One region of the Streptomyces sp. NPDC050856 genome, then DNA from elsewhere that is predicted to be linked to it. Evidence: predicted binding sites of a transcription regulator. Region 1 holds the regulator's gene; the other holds the start of a gene.
The links. The regulator HrcA, encoded in region 1, represses chaperone genes, less so after heat shock. The targets are predictions, from matches to a motif close to TTNGCACTCNGNNNNNCNGAGTGCNAA.
Positions count from the first base shown of each region.

Region 2: a site for HrcA is predicted at 4,124-4,150, ahead of groL (chaperonin GroEL). Genes of this name have one in related genera too.

Region 1 covers NZ_JBFAGV010000034.1:19,406-28,941, reverse strand. The annotation lists gene AB0H53_RS24905 (ribonuclease Z) at 1-657, opposite strand, end outside; gene AB0H53_RS24900 (histidine triad nucleotide-binding protein) at 665-1,024, opposite strand; gene AB0H53_RS24895 (16S rRNA (uracil(1498)-N(3))-methyltransferase) at 1,213-1,950, opposite strand; gene AB0H53_RS24890 (nitronate monooxygenase) at 1,947-3,020, opposite strand; gene dnaJ (molecular chaperone DnaJ) at 3,119-4,255, opposite strand; gene hrcA (heat-inducible transcriptional repressor HrcA) at 4,256-5,272, opposite strand; gene AB0H53_RS24875 (MBL fold metallo-hydrolase) at 5,441-6,172, shown strand; gene AB0H53_RS24870 (DUF3097 domain-containing protein) at 6,183-6,983, shown strand; gene hemW (radical SAM family heme chaperone HemW) at 6,991-8,223, opposite strand; gene AB0H53_RS24860 (ATP-binding SpoIIE family protein phosphatase) at 8,314-9,536, opposite strand, start outside.
Region 2 covers NZ_JBFAGV010000013.1:56,460-65,995, forward strand. The annotation lists gene AB0H53_RS14635 (PTS transporter subunit EIIC) at 1-188, shown strand, start outside; gene AB0H53_RS14640 (hypothetical protein) at 340-546, opposite strand; gene AB0H53_RS14645 (hypothetical protein) at 543-758, opposite strand; gene AB0H53_RS14650 (hypothetical protein) at 1,994-2,167, opposite strand; gene groL (chaperonin GroEL) at 2,339-3,961, opposite strand; gene AB0H53_RS14660 (cold-shock protein) at 4,239-4,445, opposite strand; gene AB0H53_RS14665 (MoaD/ThiS family protein) at 4,854-5,129, opposite strand; gene thrC (threonine synthase) at 5,227-6,537, opposite strand; SAM riboswitch class I at 6,531-6,674, opposite strand; gene AB0H53_RS14675 (glucosyl-3-phosphoglycerate synthase) at 6,788-7,762, shown strand; gene AB0H53_RS14680 (trehalose-6-phosphate synthase) at 7,808-9,184, shown strand; gene AB0H53_RS14685 (hypothetical protein) at 9,302-9,536, shown strand, end outside.

The sequences.
Region 1 (9,536 bases):
GTCGCACCCCTCGGCGAGGGCGTGGACGCCGTCGCAGAGCCGGGTGTCCATGACGAAGGCGAAGCGCTGCCCGCGCCGCACCTCGCTGACCTCCTCCAGGCTCACCCCGCCCAGCCGGCCCTCGCGCTGGAGGCGGCCCACGTCGGGGCCTCCGATGCCGTGCGCGGCCAGTCTCTCCGGGAGCATGCGGCGCCCGTCGGGCTCGGTCAGCCGGTAGCCGAACGACTCGACGGGGTGCGACAGCCGGCGCGCCTCCAGCGTGTACCCGGGAGTGCTGGCGAGCACGCCGTCGGCGGCGACCGGCGCCTCGGCCAGCTCCACCGTCTCGCGGTAGGCCGTCGCGTACCGCAACCGGTCGAAGAACCGCTGCCCGCTCGCCGGGTAGTGCGCGGTGACCGGGTGCGGCACCTGGTCGAGGTTGATCCGCTGGATCACCCCGGCCAGGCCCAGGGAGTGGTCTCCGTGGAAGTGCGTGACGCAGATCCGGTCGATGTCGTGCGCGGCCACCCCGGCCCGCAGCATCTGGCGCTGGGTGCCCTCGCCCGGGTCGAAGAGGACACCCTGGCCGTCCCAGCGCAGCAGGTAGCCGTTGTGGTTGCGGTGGCGTGTGGGCACCTGGCTGGCGGTGCCCAGCACGACGAGTTCCCGTACCGACATGGTGCGGTTATCCGGGGGGCCAGTTGAGGCCGCGGCCGCCGAGGACATGGGCGTGGGCGTGCCAGACGGTCTGGCCCGCGCCGGTACCGGTGTTGAACACGACGCGGTAACCGGTGCCGTCGATCTTCTCCTGGGCGGCCACCTCGCCCGCCTCCCGCAGCACGTCGGCGGCGACGTCCGGCGCCGCGGCGGCGAGCGCGGCGGCGTCGGCGTGGTGCGCCTTGGGGATGACGAGGACGTGCGTGGGTGCCTGCGGGTTGATGTCCCGGAAGGCGACGGTCGTCTCCGACTCACGGACGACGGTGGCCGGGACCTCCCCCGCCACGATCTTGCAGAACAGGCAGTCGCTCTGCGGCTCTCCGGCCATGGTCCGGCCCCTTTTCGCTTCGGCGTGGATATGGGTGATCGTCGGTGACGACCTTATCGGCCGCGCGGCGCCGGGACCCCGACGTGGGCGCTCCGGGCGCCGGGACCCGCCGGGCGGGGCTGCCGGGGAGCGGTGCGAGCCGCGCCGCGGCCGGCGGGACGGGCGGCGGGGCGCCGCGCGGAGATCCGTCAGGACCAGCGGCCGGTGCGGCCGAGCAGCAGCGCGGTGGCGGCCGTTCCGGCCGTCGAGGTGCGCAGCACGCTGCGGCCGAGGCGGTAGGGCTTGGCGCCCGCCTCGGCGAAGGCCGCCAACTCCTCGGGCGACACGCCCCCTTCGGGGCCCACCACGAGCACGATCCGGCCCGAGGCGGGCAGTTCGGCGGTGGCCAGCGGCTCGGCGCCCTCCTCGTGCAGGACGGCGGCGAAGTCCGCCCCGGCGAGGAGCCGGGCGACCTGCTTGGTCGACGCCGCGTCCGCGACCTCCGGGAAGCGCAGCCGGCGCGACTGCTTGCCCGCCTCGCGCGCGGTGGCGCGCCACTTGGCCAGGGCCTTCAGGCCCCGGTCGCCCTTCCACTGGGTGACGCAGCGGGACGCGGCCCACGGCACGATCCCGTCGACGCCGGTCTCGGTCATGGTCTCCACGGCCAGTTCCCCGCGGTCGCCCTTGGGCAGGGCCTGGACGACGGTGATACGGGGCACCGGCGCCGGTTCGGTCCGCACCTGGGCCACGGCCACGTCGAGGCGGTCCTTGCCCTCGACGGCGGCGACCGTGCCGTAGGCGCCGGTGCCGGCGCCGTCGGTCAGGACGATCTCCTCGCCGACCCGGAGCCTGCGCACGGAGACGGCGTGGCGCCCCTCCGGGCCGTCCAGCGTGACCGTGGCCGCCCCCGGCGGGACCCGGTCCACGACGAAGACCGGAGCGGTCATGACGCCGCCCGCGGCGCGAGGGCGGCCACCGACGCCTCCAGTTCGGCGTTCAGCACCTCGACCAGCCGGGCGGCGGGCAGGTCACGCGCCAGCCGGTGCCCCTGCCCGGCCCACAGCGCCATGCCCTGCGGGTCGCCCGCCTGCGCGGCGGCCTTGCGCAGGGTGCTGGTCATGTGGTGCACCTCGGGGTAGGCGGCGGGGGCGTACCGCCCGTGCTCCCGTATGAACCGGTTGACCAGGCCGCGCGCGGGCCGCCCCGAGAACGCCCGGGTGAGCTCGGTACGGACGAACAGCGGGTCGGTCATCGCCGACTTGTGCAGCGGGTGTGCCCCCGACTCGGGGCACACCAGGAACGCGGTGCCCAGCTGCGCGGCCTCGGCGCCGGCCGCGAGCACGGCGGCGATCTGGCTGCCGCGCATCAGGCCGCCGGCGGCGACGATCGGCAGCGGCACGGTCTCCCGGACCGCCGCGACCAGCGACAGCAGGCCGGTCCCCGCACCGTCGGCCGCCGGGTCGTCGCGGTGGGTCCCCTGGTGGCCGCCGGCCTCGACGCCCTGCACGCACACCGCGTGCGCACCGGCCTGCCGCGCGGCCAGCGCCTCCTCCGGCGAGGTGACCGTCACCACGGTGAACGTGCCGACCCGGGCGAACGAGTCGAGCGTCTCGCGCGTCGGGCACCCGAAGGTGAAGGACACCACGGGGACCGGGTCCTCGAACAGGATGGCCAGCTTGGCGTCGTACCCGTCGTCCCGTCCCGCGGCGGGGTCGCCGAGCGCGGTCTCGTACCAGGCGGACTCGCCGGCGAGCTGGTTCCGGTACACCTCGACGGCGGCGGCGTCGGCCTGGCCGGGCTGCGGCATGAACAGGTTCACCCCGAAGGGGCGCGCGGTCAGCCCCCGGACCTGCTTGATCTCCTGGTACATGCCGTCGGCCGTCTTGTAGCCGGCGGCCAGGAAGCCGAGGCCCCCGGCGTCGCACACGGCGGACACCAGCCGGGGACAGGAGGCGCCGCCCGCCATGGGCGCCTGCACGATCGGGTACCGGCAGAGATCGGTCAGTGCGGAGGACATGCACGCATGGTGTCACGCCCCCGGTCCGGGCCCGAAACCCGCACCCGCGAACGGGCGTCCCCCCGCGCCACCGGGCGCGGGGGGACGGAGGCGGGCCCCTAACGTCCGTTGAAGGCGTCCTTCAGGCGGGAGAACAGGCCCTGCTGACCCGGCTGGAACTGGCCCAGGGGACGCTCCTCGCCGCGCAGCTTCGCCAGCTCCCGCAACAGCCGCTCCTGCTCCGCGTCCAGCTTGGACGGGGTCTGGACCTCCACGTGCACGATGAGGTCACCGCGCCCGCCGCCGCGCAGGTGCGTGACACCGCGCCCGTGCAGCGGGATGGACTGGCCGGACTGCGTGCCCGGCCGGATGTCGACCTCCTCGACACCGTCCAGGGTCTCCAGCGGGCACTTGGTGCCCAGCGCGGCCGCCGTCATCGGGACGGTGACCGTGCAGTGCAGGTCGTCGCCGCGCCGCTGGAAGACCGCGTGCGGCAGCTCGTGGATCTCCACGTACAGGTCGCCGGCCGGGCCGCCGCCGGGGCCGACCTCGCCCTCGCCGGCCAGCTGGATGCGGGTGCCGTTGTCGACACCGGCCGGGATCTTCACCGTCAGGGTGCGGCGGGAGCGGACCCGGCCGTCACCCGCGCACTCGGGGCACGGGGTGGGCACCACGGTGCCGAAGCCCTGGCACTGGGGGCAGGGCCGGGAGGTCATGACCTGGCCCAGGAAGGAGCGGGTCACCTGGGAGACCTCGCCACGGCCGCGGCACATGTCGCAGGTCTGGGCCGAGGTGCCGGGGGCGGCGCCCTCGCCGGAGCACGTGGTGCAGACGACCGCCGTGTCGACCTGGATGTCCTTGGTGGTGCCGAAGGCCGCCTCGTCGAGGTCGATCTCCAGACGGATCATCGCGTCCTGGCCGCGCCGTGTGCGCGACCGGGGCCCGCGCTGGGACGCCGTGCCGAAGAAGGCGTCCATGATGTCGGAGAAGTTGCCGAAGCCGCCCGCGCCGAAGCCGCCGGCGCCACCGCCGCCCGAGGAGGACAGCGGGTCGCCGCCGAGGTCGTAGACCTGCTTCTTCTGCGGGTCCGACAGCACCTCGTAGGCGGCGTTGATCTCCTTGAACCGCTCCTGCGTCTTCGGATCGGGGTTGACGTCCGGGTGCAGCTCGCGAGCGAGCCGCCGGAACGCCTTCTTGATCTCGTCCTGGGACGCGTCGCGGCGTACGCCGAGTACGGCGTAGTAGTCCGTGGCCACTTACGACTCCGCCAGGATCTGTCCGACGTAACGTGCCACTGCGCGTACCGCTCCCATCGTTCCGGGGTAGTCCATGCGGGTCGGTCCGACCACGCCGAGTTTGGCGACTGCCTCGTCGCCTGAACCGTAACCGACCGCGACGACGGACGTGGAGCTGAGCCCCTCATGGGCGTTCTCGTGCCCGATGCGTACGGTCATGGCCGAGTCCGTGGCCTCGCCGAGCAGCTTGAGGAGCACGACCTGCTCCTCAAGCGCCTCCAGCACCGGCCTGATCGTCAGCGGGAAGTCGTGCCCGAAGCGGGTGAGATTGGCGGTTCCGCCGATCATCAGCCGCTCCTCGGTCTCCTCCACCAGCGTCTCCAGCAGGGTGGCCAGCACCGTGGAGACGGTCCCGCGGTCCTCCGTCTCGAAGGACTCGGGGAGGTCCTGCACCAGCTGCGGTACGTCGGTGAAGCGCCGCCCGACCACCCGGCTGTTGAGCCGCGCCCGCAGGTCGGCCAGGGACGTCTCGCCGAACGGCGCGGGGCAGTCGATCATGCGCTGCTCCACCCGGCCCGTGTCGGTGATCAGGACCAGCATCAGCCGGGCCGGCGCCAGCGACAGCAGCTCGACGTGGCGCACGGTGGACCGGGTCAGCGAGGGGTACTGGACGACCGCCACCTGCCGGGTGAGCTGCGCCAGCAGCCGTACCGTACGGCCGACGACGTCGTCCAGGTCGACCGCGCCGTCCAGGAAGTTCTGGATGGCGCGCCGCTCGGGCGTCGACAGCGGCTTGACCCCGGCCAGCTTGTCGACGAAGAGCCGGTAGCCCTTGTCGGTGGGGATCCGGCCGGCGCTGGTGTGGGGCTGGGCGATGAACCCCTCCTCCTCCAGGACGGCCATGTCGTTGCGCACGGTGGCCGGGGAGACGCCGAGGTTGTGGCGCTCGGTGAGCGCCTTGGAACCGACCGGCTCCTCGGTGCCGACGTAGTCCTGGACGATGGCGCGCAGCACTTCGAGTCTGCGTTCGCTGAGCATGCGCACACCTCCAGCTAGCTCTGGTTCCTGCCGTTTGGCCTGGCACTCGCCCTGTCCGAGTGCCAGCCGTCCCCGGGTCAGTGTACGGGGCCCGGGCGCGCCCGTGCCAAGGGCGGCGGTCACGCCGTCGGCGGGGCGGGCCCCTGGGTTTGCCGATAGCGTCGCGGTATGGACGTCCGTTGGGAAGACTTCGGCTGGGAGCGGCTCGGCGACGGGGTCGGCAGGCGGCGGCTGCCGGTCTGGGACGCGACCACCGCGCTGGTCGCCGGGGAGCGCGGGGCCCTGCTGTTCGACACGGGTGCCACCCTGCGGGAGGGCGCCGAGATCAGGGCCCAGGCGCAGCGGCTGCTGGGCGGCCGCAGGGTGACGCATGTCGCACTGAGCCATCCGCACTTCGACCACGTGCTGGGGACGGCGGCGTTCGCCGGGGCGGAGGTGTACGGGGCGGTGGGCGTCGACGCCCTGCTGAGCCGGGAACGGGACGCGCTGCGCGTCGACGCGGTACGTCACGGGGTCGCCGAGCCGGACGCGGTGGAGGCGACGGACGTGCTGGTCGTGCCGCACCACCTGGTCTGCGGCGGCTGGACGGTGGAGCTGGGCGGGCGCCAGGTGCTGCTGTCCGACGCCGGACCGGGGCACAGCGGCCACGATCTCGCGCTGCTGGTGCCGGGCGGGAACGGGTCCCGGGCGGTGGTGTTCTGCGGCGACCTGGTGGAGGAGTCGGGCGACCCGCAGGCCGGGCCGGACGCCGTCCCGTCGCGCTGGCCGGCCGCGCTGGACCGGCTGCTGGAGCTGGGCGGTGAGGACGCGCTGTACGTGCCGGGCCACGGGGCGGTGGTCGACGCCGCGTTCGTACGCGCCCAGCGCGATGAGCTGGCCCGCCGGTTCGGGGTGTCGTAGCGTCTGACGGATGCGCAGCTACCACCCCGATCTCACGCCCCCCTGGAAGCGTTCCGCGCCGGTGCCGGAGGTACCCGCCGAGCCGGACCTGGTGGTGGAGGAGGTGGGCACGGGTTTCTGCGGGGCGGTGATCGGCTGTGAGGCGGGGACGGTCACCCTGGAGGACCGGTTCGGCAAGCAGCGGGCCTTCCCGCTGGCGCCGCGCGGGTTCCTGCTGGAGGGCCGTACGGTCACCCTGGTGCGTCCGGCCGCAGGGCCCGCGCGGCCGTCCCGCACCGCCTCCGGCTCGGTCGCCGTGCCGGGTGCGCGCGCCCGGGTGGCCCGGGCGGGGCGGATCTATGTGGAGGGCCGCCACGACGCCGAGCTGGTGGAGCGGGTCTGGGGCGACGACCTGCGCGTCGAGGGCGTGGTCGTGGAGTACCTGGAGGGCGTCGACGACCTGCCGGCCGTCGTGCGGGACTTCGGGCCCGGCCCGGACGCCCGGCTGGGCGTCCTGGTGGACCACCTGGTGCCGGGCTCCAAGGAGTCCCGTGTCGCGGCGCGGGTCACGGACGCCCACACCCTGGTGGTGGGGCACCCGTACATCGACATCTGGGAGGCGGTGAAGCCGTCCTCCGTGGGCATCCCCGCGTGGCCCGCCGTGCCCCGCGGCCAGGACTGGAAGACGGGGGTGTGCCGCGCCCTGGGCTGGCCGGAGAACACGGGCGCGGCCTGGCAGCACATCCTGTCGCGGGTCCGCTCCTACAAGGACCTGGAGCCGGCGCTGCTGGGCCGGGTCGAGGAGCTGATCGACTTCGTGACGGCGCCCTGAGCCGGGTTCAGTCCACCAGGTCCCGTACGACGGCGTCGGCCAGCAGCCGGCCGCGCAGGGTGAGGACCGCGCGGCCCCCGGCGAAGGGGCCGGGGTCCAGGAGGCCGTCGGACACCGCCCGGCCGGCGGCGGCCAGCCCGGCGGGCCTGAGCAGGGACAGCGGGCAGCCGTCCCGCAGGCGCAGCTCCAGCAGCACCCGCTCGACGCGCCGGTCCTCCCCCGACAGCAGCTCGCGGCCGGCGCCCGGGGAGCGGCCCTGGGCGAGGGCGGCGGCGTAGGCGCCGGGATGCTTGACGTTCCACCAGCGCACCCCGCCCACGTGGCTGTGCGCGCCGGGCCCGGCTCCCCACCAGTCGGCGCCGCGCCAGTACAGCTCGTTGTGCAGGCACCGCCCGGCCGACGAGGTGGCCCAGTTGGACACCTCGTACCAGTCGAACCCGGCGCCCGTCAGGAACTCCTCGGCGATCAGGTACCGGTCGGCGTGCACGTCGTCGTCGGTCATCGGCACCTCGCCGCGCCGGATGCGGCGGGCGAGCTGGGTGCCCTCCTCCACGATCAGGGCGTACGCGGACACGTGGTCGGGGCCCGCGCCGATCGCCGCCTCCAGGGACGCCCGCCAGTCGTCGTCGCTCTCGCCGGGGGTGCCGTAGATCAGGTCGAGGTTGACGTGCTCGAACCCGGCCGCGCGGGCCTCGGCGACGCAGGCCTCGGGGCGGCCCGGGGTGTGGGTGCGGTCGAGCACCCTCAGGACGTGCTGCCGGGCGCTCTGCATGCCGAAGGAGATCCGGTTGAAACCGCCCTCCCGGAGGGTGGCGAGGTAGCCGGGGTCGACGGACTCCGGGTTGGCCTCGGTGGTGATCTCGGCGTCGTCCGCGAGCCCGAACTCGTCACGGATCGCGGCGAGCATGGCCACCAGGTCGGACGCGGCGAGCAGCGTCGGTGTGCCGCCGCCCACGAAGACGGTCCGTACCGGCCGGGGGTCGTCGCCGAGCACCTTGCGGGCCAGGCGGACCTCGTCGGTGAGGGTGGTGGCGTAGTTGTCCCGGGAGGCCAGCACGCCGCCGGAGCCGCGCAGCTCGGTGGCGGTGTAGGTGTTGAAGTCGCAGTAGCCGCAGCGGGTGGCGCAGTACGGCACGTGCAGATAGAACCCGAGCGGCCGCTCACCGGACCCGAGCAGGGCGGACGCGGGCAGCGCGCCGTCCTCGGGCATGGGCTCACCATCGGGCAGTACGGAAGGCATACCGCCCATTGTCCGTCACCCGGCCGCGTGACCGGGTCCGCCGCCCGGCCGCCCCGGGCCGGCCGCCACCCGGTGGCCCCGTGCGGTCCGTCAGCCGGTGAGCTGGCCGGGGGCCGGGGCCTGGAGGACCAGCAGGGCGAGGTCGTCGCGTACGGGTGTCTCGCCGAAGGCGTGGACCGCGCGCCTGACCCGTTCGGCGACGCTCTGCGCGCTGTGTCCGGCGCAGGCGGTGAGGATCTGCGCCAGGCCGTCCTCGTCGTCGAGCATCCGCCCGGTGCGCGAGCGCCGCTCGGTGACGCCGTCGGTGACACAGAGGAGGGTGTCGCCGGGGGCGAGGTGGAAGGTGTGGCTCTCGTATCCCACGTCGTCGACGACACCCAGGAGGACCTGCGGCACGGCGGCCTGGAGGACCGTTCCGTCAGGGCGCAGCAGCAGCGGCAGGGGATGGCCGGCGCAGGCCAGGGTGCACCGGGCCCCGCCGCCGTCCTCCGGAGCCAGCGGGACGATCTCCCCGTACAGCAGGGACAGGAACCGGGACTGCCGCGAGCCCGGCAGGTCCTGGCCGCCGGCCGCCGCGGCCATCAGGGCGGCCGCCTCGGCGACCTCCGTGGCGTCGTCGAGCAGGAGCCGGTTGAGCCGGTCGAGTACCTCGCCGACCTGGTGTCCCTCACGGGCCAGCAGCCGCAGCCAGGGGCGGGCCAGGCCGGTGACGACGGCGGCCTCGGGGCCGCTGCCCTGGACGTCGCCGAGCATGAAGCACCAGCGCCGGACGCCCGGGCCCGCCTGGAAGATGTCGTAGAAGTCGCCGCCGGCCAGCCCGTCGCCACTCGGCTCGTACACCACGCAGCTCTCGACGCCGGGAATGCGCGCCACCTGGCTGGGCAGCAGCCCGCGCTGGAGCACCCGGCTGATGGTGACCTGGCGGGTGTACCGGCGGGCCGCCCCGATGGCGAGGGCCACGCGCCGCGCGAAGTCCTCGACGAGCGCGGTGACCGCCTCCGGGACGCGGGCCTGTCCGCGCCGTCCCAGCAGCAGGGTGCCGAGCCCCCGGCCGCCGACGACCAGCCGGTAGGCCAGGGCGGCGCCGCGGCCGGTCCGGCCGCAGAAGGTCTCACCGCCCTGGCCGGTCTCCTCCGGCCAGGGAACGGGGACCGGGCCGGGGTGGGCGGGCTCGGTCATCGGTGGGGGTTCCTTCTGGAGCACCATGCGCAGCGGCTCGATGGCGGACTCGTCGGCGTGCCAGACCCGGGCCAGGCGGGGAGACGTGCCCTCACTGTCGTCGCCCTCCAGCCAGAACGCGCACCAGTCGGCCA
Region 2 (9,536 bases), on a different contig from region 1:
CCGGCGGCCTCGACGGCCGGACGGTCGCCATCTACGCGGGGGGCCTGCTGACCGGCTACGCCGCCGGCTTCGCCGCCACGTACCTCTTCGGCTTCGGCAAGGACGCCGGCCTCGACCGGACCACCTCACCGGCCCCCGGGCCGGCCGACCGCCCCGCACCCCGGAAGGCACCCGCCGCCGGGCCGTGAGCCGTTCGGCGGGGAACGGGGGGCCGCGATGGCACCGGCCTCCCCGGTCCCGTCCGGACCGGCGTTCCCCACCCCCATGAGCCGTACGGGAGTCCCCCCGCCCCGGCCCGGCCGGGCACCCGCGACGGCGGACCGCCCGCCCGCTCCCGCCTCAGCCGGTCGAGGGACGCCAACGTCTGTTCAGCTCCCGCACGCGCGCCCGCAGCACGTCCCCCGGCGGCGCCGGGAGCAGCGCGTCGAGCGGGCAGTCCCACTCGATCCCCCCGCCGACCGGCCGTAGCTGCACGAAGCCCCCGACATGGCCCATGACCTCGCCGATCCGGCCGTCCCGGGCGTCGAGCATGTACTCGCCGGTCATCGGCGCACCTCGTGCAGCACCGCGATCAGCCGCAGCGCCGTGTCGAGGTTGCACCGCCCGAGGTCCACCAGCGGGTACGCGTCCTCCCCGGCGGCCGAGACCGGGTCCACCCGCAGGGAAGGGAGGGTCACACCGACCTCGCCGAGCTCACTCCTCAGCTGGGCCACTACCTCTTCGGCCGCCCGCAGTCGCTCCGCCGATCGCACGGTCATGACCCGCCACCTCCACGCTGAGTATTCGCCTTCTGTACACAGAGTGGTCGCCAACCGGTCCGCCTGAACGGAGTCGGCGTGCCAACAACCCCATCTGGCTAACGGGAGTTGCGCCACGCCCGCACGGGCCACCTGGATCCCGTCCCGTCACCCAGGGCGATGGTCGGATCAGAGCCTCGCCACCGACCGCGAATCGGCCGGTGACGGCGGGAACGGGACTCCGGCCGGCACGATCCGGCACGGCCGCCGAGGAGTGCGCGCCACCGCCCCGGAGTTCGGGTCCCGGGCCGGTGCGCGGCCGGTGGCCCCGGTGGTTCCGGGCGCCGCGCGGGCCCTGGTTGCCCCGGAGCTCAAGCCCCGGGCTCCGCGCCCTCTCACCGAGGAATGGTTGTGGGTCGGGGACTCAACCCGTCCACCCACCCCGCCAGTTGACTATGCGGAGTGAACGACGACTGGTGGGCGGCCTTCCAGCGGGGCGAGATCCCCGATGAGCGGCCACCGAGGCGGCCCACGCGCTCCCGGGCGTACATCCTGCTGGCCGCGCCGAGCCGCACCGCGCCGGTGAGGTGCCTCTCGCACACCGACTGCGAGTCGCTGGCGCCGCTCGTCGGCGAGTGGTTCGAGCGCGGCGCCTCCGAGCAGACCGTCCTGACCGCCCTGACCGCCGGTCTCCCCGACCCCGTCCACCACCCCGCCGTCCTGGCCCGCAACCGTCCGACCACCAAGATGCCGCCGGAACGCGTCACACCGGTCAAACCGCCCTGCGCCTGCCGGAGTGCTCCCGCCTCCCGCCCGCCGAGGTCCGCGCCCACGCCGCGCAGGCCCGCGCGGCGCAGGCCCGCGCGGCGCCGGTCCGAGGGGGCGTCACCCCGGAGGTGGACGGACTCAGTCGATCGCGCTGAGGTGGACGCGGCCGCTGTCACCGCCGAGCCGGCGCACCGCCACCCGCGGGGCGTTAAGGTCCCCGTCGCGGGGGGCGCACACCTGCCCCTCCAGAGCGCGTGGCAGCGTGTCGGGTCCGGGCAGCCCGAGGCGGGCGAAGGGCGTGGCCGGGGCGGCGGGGTCGCGGCGGGATTCCTCGCGTGTCCTGAGGTCCCGCTCGGCGCGCAGCCGGCTTGGGCGCCACCTCGGCGGTGGGCAGGGCGCGGGCCATCAGCAGCCCGTCGTCCTGGAACCCGTGCTGATGGGCGGCCCGGCGGTCGGCGGCCCCGGCGGGGACGGTGACACCCGTCCGCTCACTGACGGTCGCCGGTGTCGCCCTCGTCCCGGTACGGCACTTCGCGGCGCCCGGCGGCACCGTCCCCCTCCGCCGAACAGGAGGCCAGGGCCGGCCCGAGCACACGGAGGGCGAGCACGGCGACGGCCGGCACGCCGCTCGAGGAGCGGCCCGGCTCGCTGGGTGCGGTCACCTCGCGTCTCCGTTCCACCGCTGCCATGTCGCGTCCCGTCGCCCCCGGTGAGGCCGCCGGCACGGCGGCCGGGCGGGCCCCGCGACAACGCCCGAGGGCGGCACCCCTGGGAGAAGGGGTGCCGCCCTCGGTCTCGTCTCGAACGAGAAGGACGTGTCCGATCCGGGAGGATCAGAAGTCCATGTCACCGCCCGGCATGCCGCCCGGAGCGGCCGCGGCGGCCTTCTCCGGCTTGTCGGCGATGACGGCCTCGGTGGTGAGGAACAGCGCCGCGATGGAGGCGGCGTTCTGCAGCGCGGAGCGCGTGACCTTCGCCGGGTCGATGATGCCCTCGGCGATCATGTCCACGTACTCACCGGTCGCGGCGTTCAGGCCGTGGCCGACGGGCAGGTTGCGGACCTTCTCCACGATGACGCCACCCTCGAGACCACCGTTGACGGCGATCTGCTTGAGCGGGGCCTCCAGGGCGAGCTTCACGGCGTTGGCGCCGGTCGCCTCGTCACCCTCGAGCTCCAGCTTCTCGAAGACGCTGGACGCCTGGATGAGAGCCACGCCACCACCGGCGACGATGCCCTCCTCGACGGCGGCCTTGGCGTTGCGCACCGCGTCCTCGATGCGGTGCTTGCGCTCCTTGAGCTCGACCTCGGTGGCGGCACCGGCCTTGATGACGGCGACGCCGCCGGCCAGCTTCGCCAGACGCTCCTGGAGCTTCTCGCGGTCGTAGTCCGAGTCGGACTGCTCGATCTCGGCGCGGATCTGGTTGACGCGGCCCGCGACCTGGTCGCTGTCACCGGCACCGTCGACGATGGTCGTCTCGTCCTTGGTGATGACGACCTTGCGGGCGCGGCCCAGCAGGTCCAGGCCGGCGTTCTCCAGCTTGAGGCCGACCTCCTCGGAGATGACCTGGCCACCGGTGAGGATGGCGATGTCGTTCAGCATGGCCTTGCGGCGGTCGCCGAAGCCCGGGGCCTTGACGGCGACGGACTTGAAGGTGCCACGGATCTTGTTGACGACCAGGGTCGACAGGGCCTCGCCCTCGACGTCCTCGGCGATGATCAGCAGCGGCTTGCCGGACTGCATGACCTTCTCCAGCAGCGGGAGCAGGTCCTTCACCGAGGAGATCTTGGAGTTGACGATCAGGATGTACGGGTCGTCGAGCGACGCCTCCATACGCTCCATGTCGGTGGCGAAGTACGCCGAGATGTAGCCCTTGTCGAAGCGCATACCCTCGGTGAGCTCCAGCTCCAGACCGAAGGTCTGGGACTCCTCGACGGTGATGACGCCTTCCTTGCCGACCTTGTCCATCGCCTCGGCGATGAGCTCACCGATCTGCGTGTCGGCGGCGGAGATGGAGGCCGTGGAGGCGATCTGCTCCTTGGTCTCCACGTCCTTGGCCTGCTCCAGCAGCGCGCCGGAGACGGCCTCGACGGCCTTCTCGATGCCGCGCTTCAGCGCCATCGGGTTGGCGCCGGCGGCGACGTTGCGCAGTCCCTCGCGGACCAGCGCCTGGGCGAGAACGGTCGCGGTGGTCGTACCGTCGCCGGCGACGTCGTCCGTCTTCTTGGCGACTTCCTTGACCAGCTCGGCGCCGATCTTCTCGTACGGGTCCTCGAGCTCGATCTCCTTGGCGATGGAAACACCATCGTTGGTGATCGTGGGGGCGCCCCACTTCTTCTCGAGGACGACGTTGCGACCCTTGGGGCCAAGGGTGACCTTGACGGCGTCGGCGAGCTGGTTCATCCCGCGCTCGAGACCGCGCCGTGCCTCCTCGTCGAACGCGATGATCTTGGCCATGTGAAGTGGTCCTCCCGGACTGGGGTGGATTTCTCCGGACCGCGCTGGCGCCCGCGACGGACGGCCCACACACCTGGTGGTTCCTTGCCCCACCTGGCCTGTCGGCCTCACCGACTCGGTCCTTCGTTGTCACTCTCACTCTGCGAGTGCTAACGCCAATGATTAGCACTCGACCCCGGAGAGTGCAAGCGCCTGCCACGCGCGAGGGGCCCGTATCCCAGTGCGGGATACGGGCCCCTCGACTCCGCTGGTGCGGTCGTGGCCGAACGCGCCGTGGTCAGCCGGCGGCGAGCTTGACCATGTCCGCCTGCGGACCCTTCTGGCCCTGCGAGATCTCGAACTCGACCCGCTGCCCCTCCTCCAGGGTGCGGTAGCCGTCCATCTGGATCGCGCTGTAGTGGACGAAAACATCCGCACCACCGTCGACCGCGATGAAGCCGTACCCCTTCTCCGCGTTGAACCACTTGACGGTGCCCTGAGCCATGCCTAACTCCCCTATTACTGGCCCTTGCACAGGACCGCACTTCGCGGACCCGGGTCAGACCTCGCTCCCCTGACAGGTGGGAGCGTGCGCCGGAACGCGTCGACCGCCGCTGAATGTATCTGTCCAACTGCCGTCTGCAACAGGTCAATCGGACGAGAATTCCGAGCGCGCGTGAACGGAAATCACGGTTGAATCCACAGGATTCCCGGGCAAGTCGGGCCGGGCGCGGCGCAGATATGGCGCATTCTGTGCGGCTACTTTGACTGCATCTTGTCGCCACCGGCTGCGGGCTCATATGCGAGCGGCATGATCGGCGGTGGCGGCTTCCCCAACTCTACCGCGCTCAACCATGGAGAATTTCCCCCTCCGCTTGTGTGGACGGAGGGGGCAATTGTTCTGCCGGGGCCGTCAGCCGCCGGCGACCGCCGGAATGATCGACACGCCGGCGCCGTCCGGGGTGGCGGCGGCGAGGCCGCCCTCGAAGCGGACGTCGTCGTCATTGACGTACACATTCACGAACCGGCGCAGCTTGCCCTGGTCGTCCAGGACGCGGGCGGCGATACCGGGGTGGTTCTTCTCCAGCGACTCGATGACCTCGGCGAGGGTCGCGCCCTCCGCCGTGACCTCTGCCTGGCCCCCCGTGTACGTGCGGAGGATGGTGGGGATGCGGACCTTGACGCTCATGGGTGCTGCCTTTCGGGGTGATCTCGACAGGACTCGGCCGTGGGCGGGCGGCCGGCGGCGGGCGGGCGGACGGCCCGCTAGCCGGGGAGCCGGAGGCTCAGTGGGCCAGTCCGGCGTCGCGGAACGCGTCCAGGCTGGGGCGGATCGTCGCGGTCGGCCCGGTGGTCGGGGCCACGGCGTCCAGGGTCTTCAGGCCGTCGCCGGTGTTGAGGACGACCGTCGTCAGCGCCGGGTCGAGCAGACCGTTCTCGATGAGCTTCCTGGTCACACCCACGGTCACCCCGCCGGCCGTCTCGGCGAAGATCCCCTCGGTGCGGGCGAGCAGCTTGATGGCGTCCACGATCCGCTCGTCGTCCACGTCCTCCACCGCGCCGCCGGTGCGGCGGGCGATGTCCAGGACGTACGGGCCGTCGGCCGGGTTGCCGATGGCCAGCGACTTGGCGATGGTGTCCGGCTTCTGCGGGCGGACCACGTCGTGGCCGGCCTTGAAGGCGGTGGACACCGGCGAGCAGCCCTGGGCCTGGGCGCCGAAGATCTTGTACGGCCGGTCCTCGACCAGGCCGAGCCGGATGAGTTCCTGGAGTCCCTTGTCGATCTTCGTGAGCTGCGAGCCGGACGCGATCGGGACGACCAGCTGGTCGGGCAGCCGCCAGCCGAGCTGCTCGCAGATCTCGTACGCGAGCGTCTTGGAACCCTCGGCGTAGTACGGGCGCAGGTTGACGTTGACGAAGCCCCAGCCCTCGCCGAGCGGGTCGCCGATGAGCTCCGAGCAGAAGCGGTTGACGTCGTCGTAGTTGCCCTCGATGCCGACGAGGTCGCCGCCGTACACCGCGGCCATGACGACCTTGCCCTGCTCCAGGTCGTGCGGGATGAACACGCAGGAGCGGAAACCGGCCCGGGCGGCGGCGGCGCCGACCGCGCCGGCCAGGTTGCCGGTGGAGGAACACGACAGGGTGGTGAATCCGAAGGCGCGGGCGGCCTCCAGGGCCTGGGCCACGACCCGGTCCTTGAAGGAGTGGGTGGGGTTGCCCGAGTCGTCCTTGACGAAGAGCCTGCCCGGCTCGACGCCCAGCTCGCGGGCGAGGTTGTCGGCCTTGACCAGCTTGGTCCAGCCGGGGTTCAGGTTGGGCCTGTCCGCGACATCGGCGGGGACGGGCAGCAGCGGGGCGTAGCGCCAGATGTTCGCGGGGCCCGCCTCGATCCGCGCGCGCAGGGCCTCGGGGTCGCCGGCCGGCAGGTCGTAGGCGATTTCGAGCGGCCCGAAACACAGCTCACAGGCGAAAATGGGACCGAGTTCGAAACGCTCTCCGCATTCGCGGCACGAGAGGGCGGCGGCGGGACCGAGGTCGACGTTCTTGGCGGTGGCGACAGTCTGTACAGCCATGGAGGCGAGGCCCTTTCTCCTCATCTTCCTCATGGCGCACTTCGCCATGAGACGGATTTGGCACCTTCCCTAGCCGGGGCCTCGCGCGAGATCTGCGAGTGCCGACTGGAGGGTTGCCGGGGCTTCAACGGGCCGTTTCCCTCTGCCCCTCTGGATGAGCGGTATGTGGTTGTCAGCGGGACCCCGACATGCGAGGGCCGTCCGCGTTGCTCAAGACTGTAACCGAACCCCTGGGCGGCCGAGATGGTCGTCCGATCCGCGAGATGGAGATCACGTGCTGGATGAGGTGGAGCGCTGGCTGGCCCGGCGGTCCTGGTCGGTGGCGGACCGTCCGCTCGACCGGTTGCTCGCCGCCAAGCGGGCGGGCGGCACCACGGTCAGTGTGGTGCTCCCCGCCCTGAACGAGGAGGCGACGGTCGGCGGGATCGTCTCCGTCGTCCGCCGCGAACTGATGTCCGGCGCGGTGCCGCTGGTGGACGAGCTGGTCGTCGTGGACTCCGGTTCCACGGACCGCACGGCCGAGGTCGCCGCCGCGGCCGGGGCGCGGGTGGAGCACCGGGACGCGATACTGCCCCGGATACCCGCGGTGCCGGGGAAGGGCGAGGTGCTGTGGCGGTCGCTGCTGGTGACCGGTGGCGACATCGTCTGCTTCGTCGACGCCGACCTGCGGGAGTTCTCGGCGGACTTCGTCACCGGGATCGTCGGTCCGCTGCTGACCGACCCGGACGTGCGGTTCGTGAAGGCGATGTACGACCGGCCGCTGAGCTCCCCGGAGGCGGCGGGCGCGCCGGGCGCCGGGGCCCAGGGCGGGAGGGTCACCGAGCTGGTGGCGCGGCCGCTGCTCAACCTGCACTGGCCGAGGCTGGCCGGGTTCGTCCAGCCGCTGGGCGGTGAGTACGCGGCGCGGCGCTCGCTGCTGGAGCGGCTGCCCTTCCCGGTCGGCTACGGCGTGGAGCTGGGGCTGCTGGTGGACGCGCTGGACCTGGTGGGCCTGGACGCGCTGGCGCAGGTGGACGTGGGGGTGCGGCTGCACCGGCACCAGGACGACCGGGCGCTGGGGCGGATGGCGGCGGCGATCTACCGGACGGCGCAGCTCCGGTTGGAGCGGGGGCACCAGGTGCGGCCCCGGCTGACCCAGTTCGACCGGGGCGCGGAGGGGTTCGTGCCGCGCACCCATGCCGTGGACACCGAGGAACGGCCGCCGATGGCGGAGGTGGCCGAGTACGCGCGGCGCCGGCGGGCGGCCTGAGAGCCGTACGTTTGAGCGTTTCGGGTACGGGCTAGGTTCGTCTCCATGGCAGCCCAGATTCTCGTCGCCTCCAATCGCGGTCCCGTCAGCTACGTACCGGGGGAGGACGGCACACTCGACCCCCGGCGCGGCGGTGGCGGCCTGGTCTCGGGACTCTCGGCGATCGGGCCGGACGCCGGAGCGCTGTGGGTGTGCGCGGCACTGAGCGACGGCGACCGGGAGGCGGTACGGCGCGGGATCTCGGAGCCGGGCGTGCGGATGCTCGACATCGACGCGGGCACCCACCACGACGCGTACAACGGCATCGCGAACTCGGTGCTCTGGTTCGTGCACCACATGCTGTACCAGACGCCGCTGGAGCCGGTCTTCGACGCGGAGTTCCGGCGCCAGTGGGACGCCTACCGCGTCTACAACCGGGCGTTCGCCGAGGCGCTGGCGGCGGAGGCGGCTCCGGGCGCGACGGTGGTCGTCCAGGACTACCACCTGGCGCTGGCGCCGGGCATGCTGCGCGAGCTCCGTCCCGACCTGCGGATCGGTCACTTCTCGCACACCCCGTGGGCTCCGGTGGACTACTTCCGGATGCTGCCGGACGACGTGGCGGAGGAACTGCTGCGCGGGATGCTGGGGGCGGACCGGCTGGGCTTCCTGACCCGGCGGTGGGCGGACGCGTTCACCGGCTGCTGCGAGCGGATCGTGGGCGGCACGGGCACCACGGAGGTCGGTGTGCACGGGCTGGGCGCCGACGCGGACTTCCTGCGTGAGCGCTCCCGGCGGGCGGACGTGGACGAGCGGATGGCGACGCTGCGGGAGCAGGTCGGCGACCGCCGGACGATCATCCGGGTGGACCGCACGGAGCTGTCGAAGAACATCGTGCGCGGTCTGCTGGCGTACCGCGCGCTGCTCGCGGAGCACCCGGAGTGGCGGGGTCGGGTGGTCCACATCGCGTTCGCGTACCCCTCCCGGCAGGACCTGGCGGTGTACCGGGAGTACACGGCCGAGGTGTCGCGGGTGGCCGAGGAGATCAACGCCGAGTACGGCACGGCGGACTGGACGCCGGTGCTGCTGCACGTCAAGGACGACTTCGCGCGTTCGCTGGCCGCCTACCGGCTGGCCGACGTGGCCCTGGTCAACCCGATCCGGGACGGCATGAACCTGGTCGCCAAGGAGGTCCCGGTGGTCTCCGACGCGGGCTGCGCCCTGGTGCTGTCCCGTGAGGCGGGCGCCCACGAGGAGCTGGGCGACGACGCGCTGACGGTGAACCCCTACGACGTGACGGGTACGGCGGCGGCGCTGCACCAGGCCCTGACGATGCCCGCCGCGGAGCGCGCGGACCGCACCAAGCGCCTGGCGGCGGCGGCCACGGCCCTCCCGCCGGCCCGCTGGTTCCTGGCCCAGCTGGAGGCGCTGCGGGCGGCCGGGTAGCTCCCGCCCGGACCCGCCGCCGTGGTGGAACGGCGGGTTCCCCTTCCCGTTCCCGCCCGCTCGCGTGAACCGGCCCCGGTCGGGGCAGCCGGGACGGACGAGAGGGAGGATTGAGTCATGTACCTGGCAGGCTTACCGGACACCGCCACCGAGTGGGGCTGGATGCTGGGGGCGCTGGCGCTCTACGTGGTCGTCGGTTTCGCGCTGGAGTACCGCGCGCGGCGGCGCCGGGGATCGGCGCGACCGGCGAAGGAGGCGCTGCGCGACCTCGACGACCGCGAATGGCCCCAGTCGCCCCAGCAGTACCTGACCAGCCGGATGGTGCTGCTCGGCGGCATGCTGGCCATGGTGC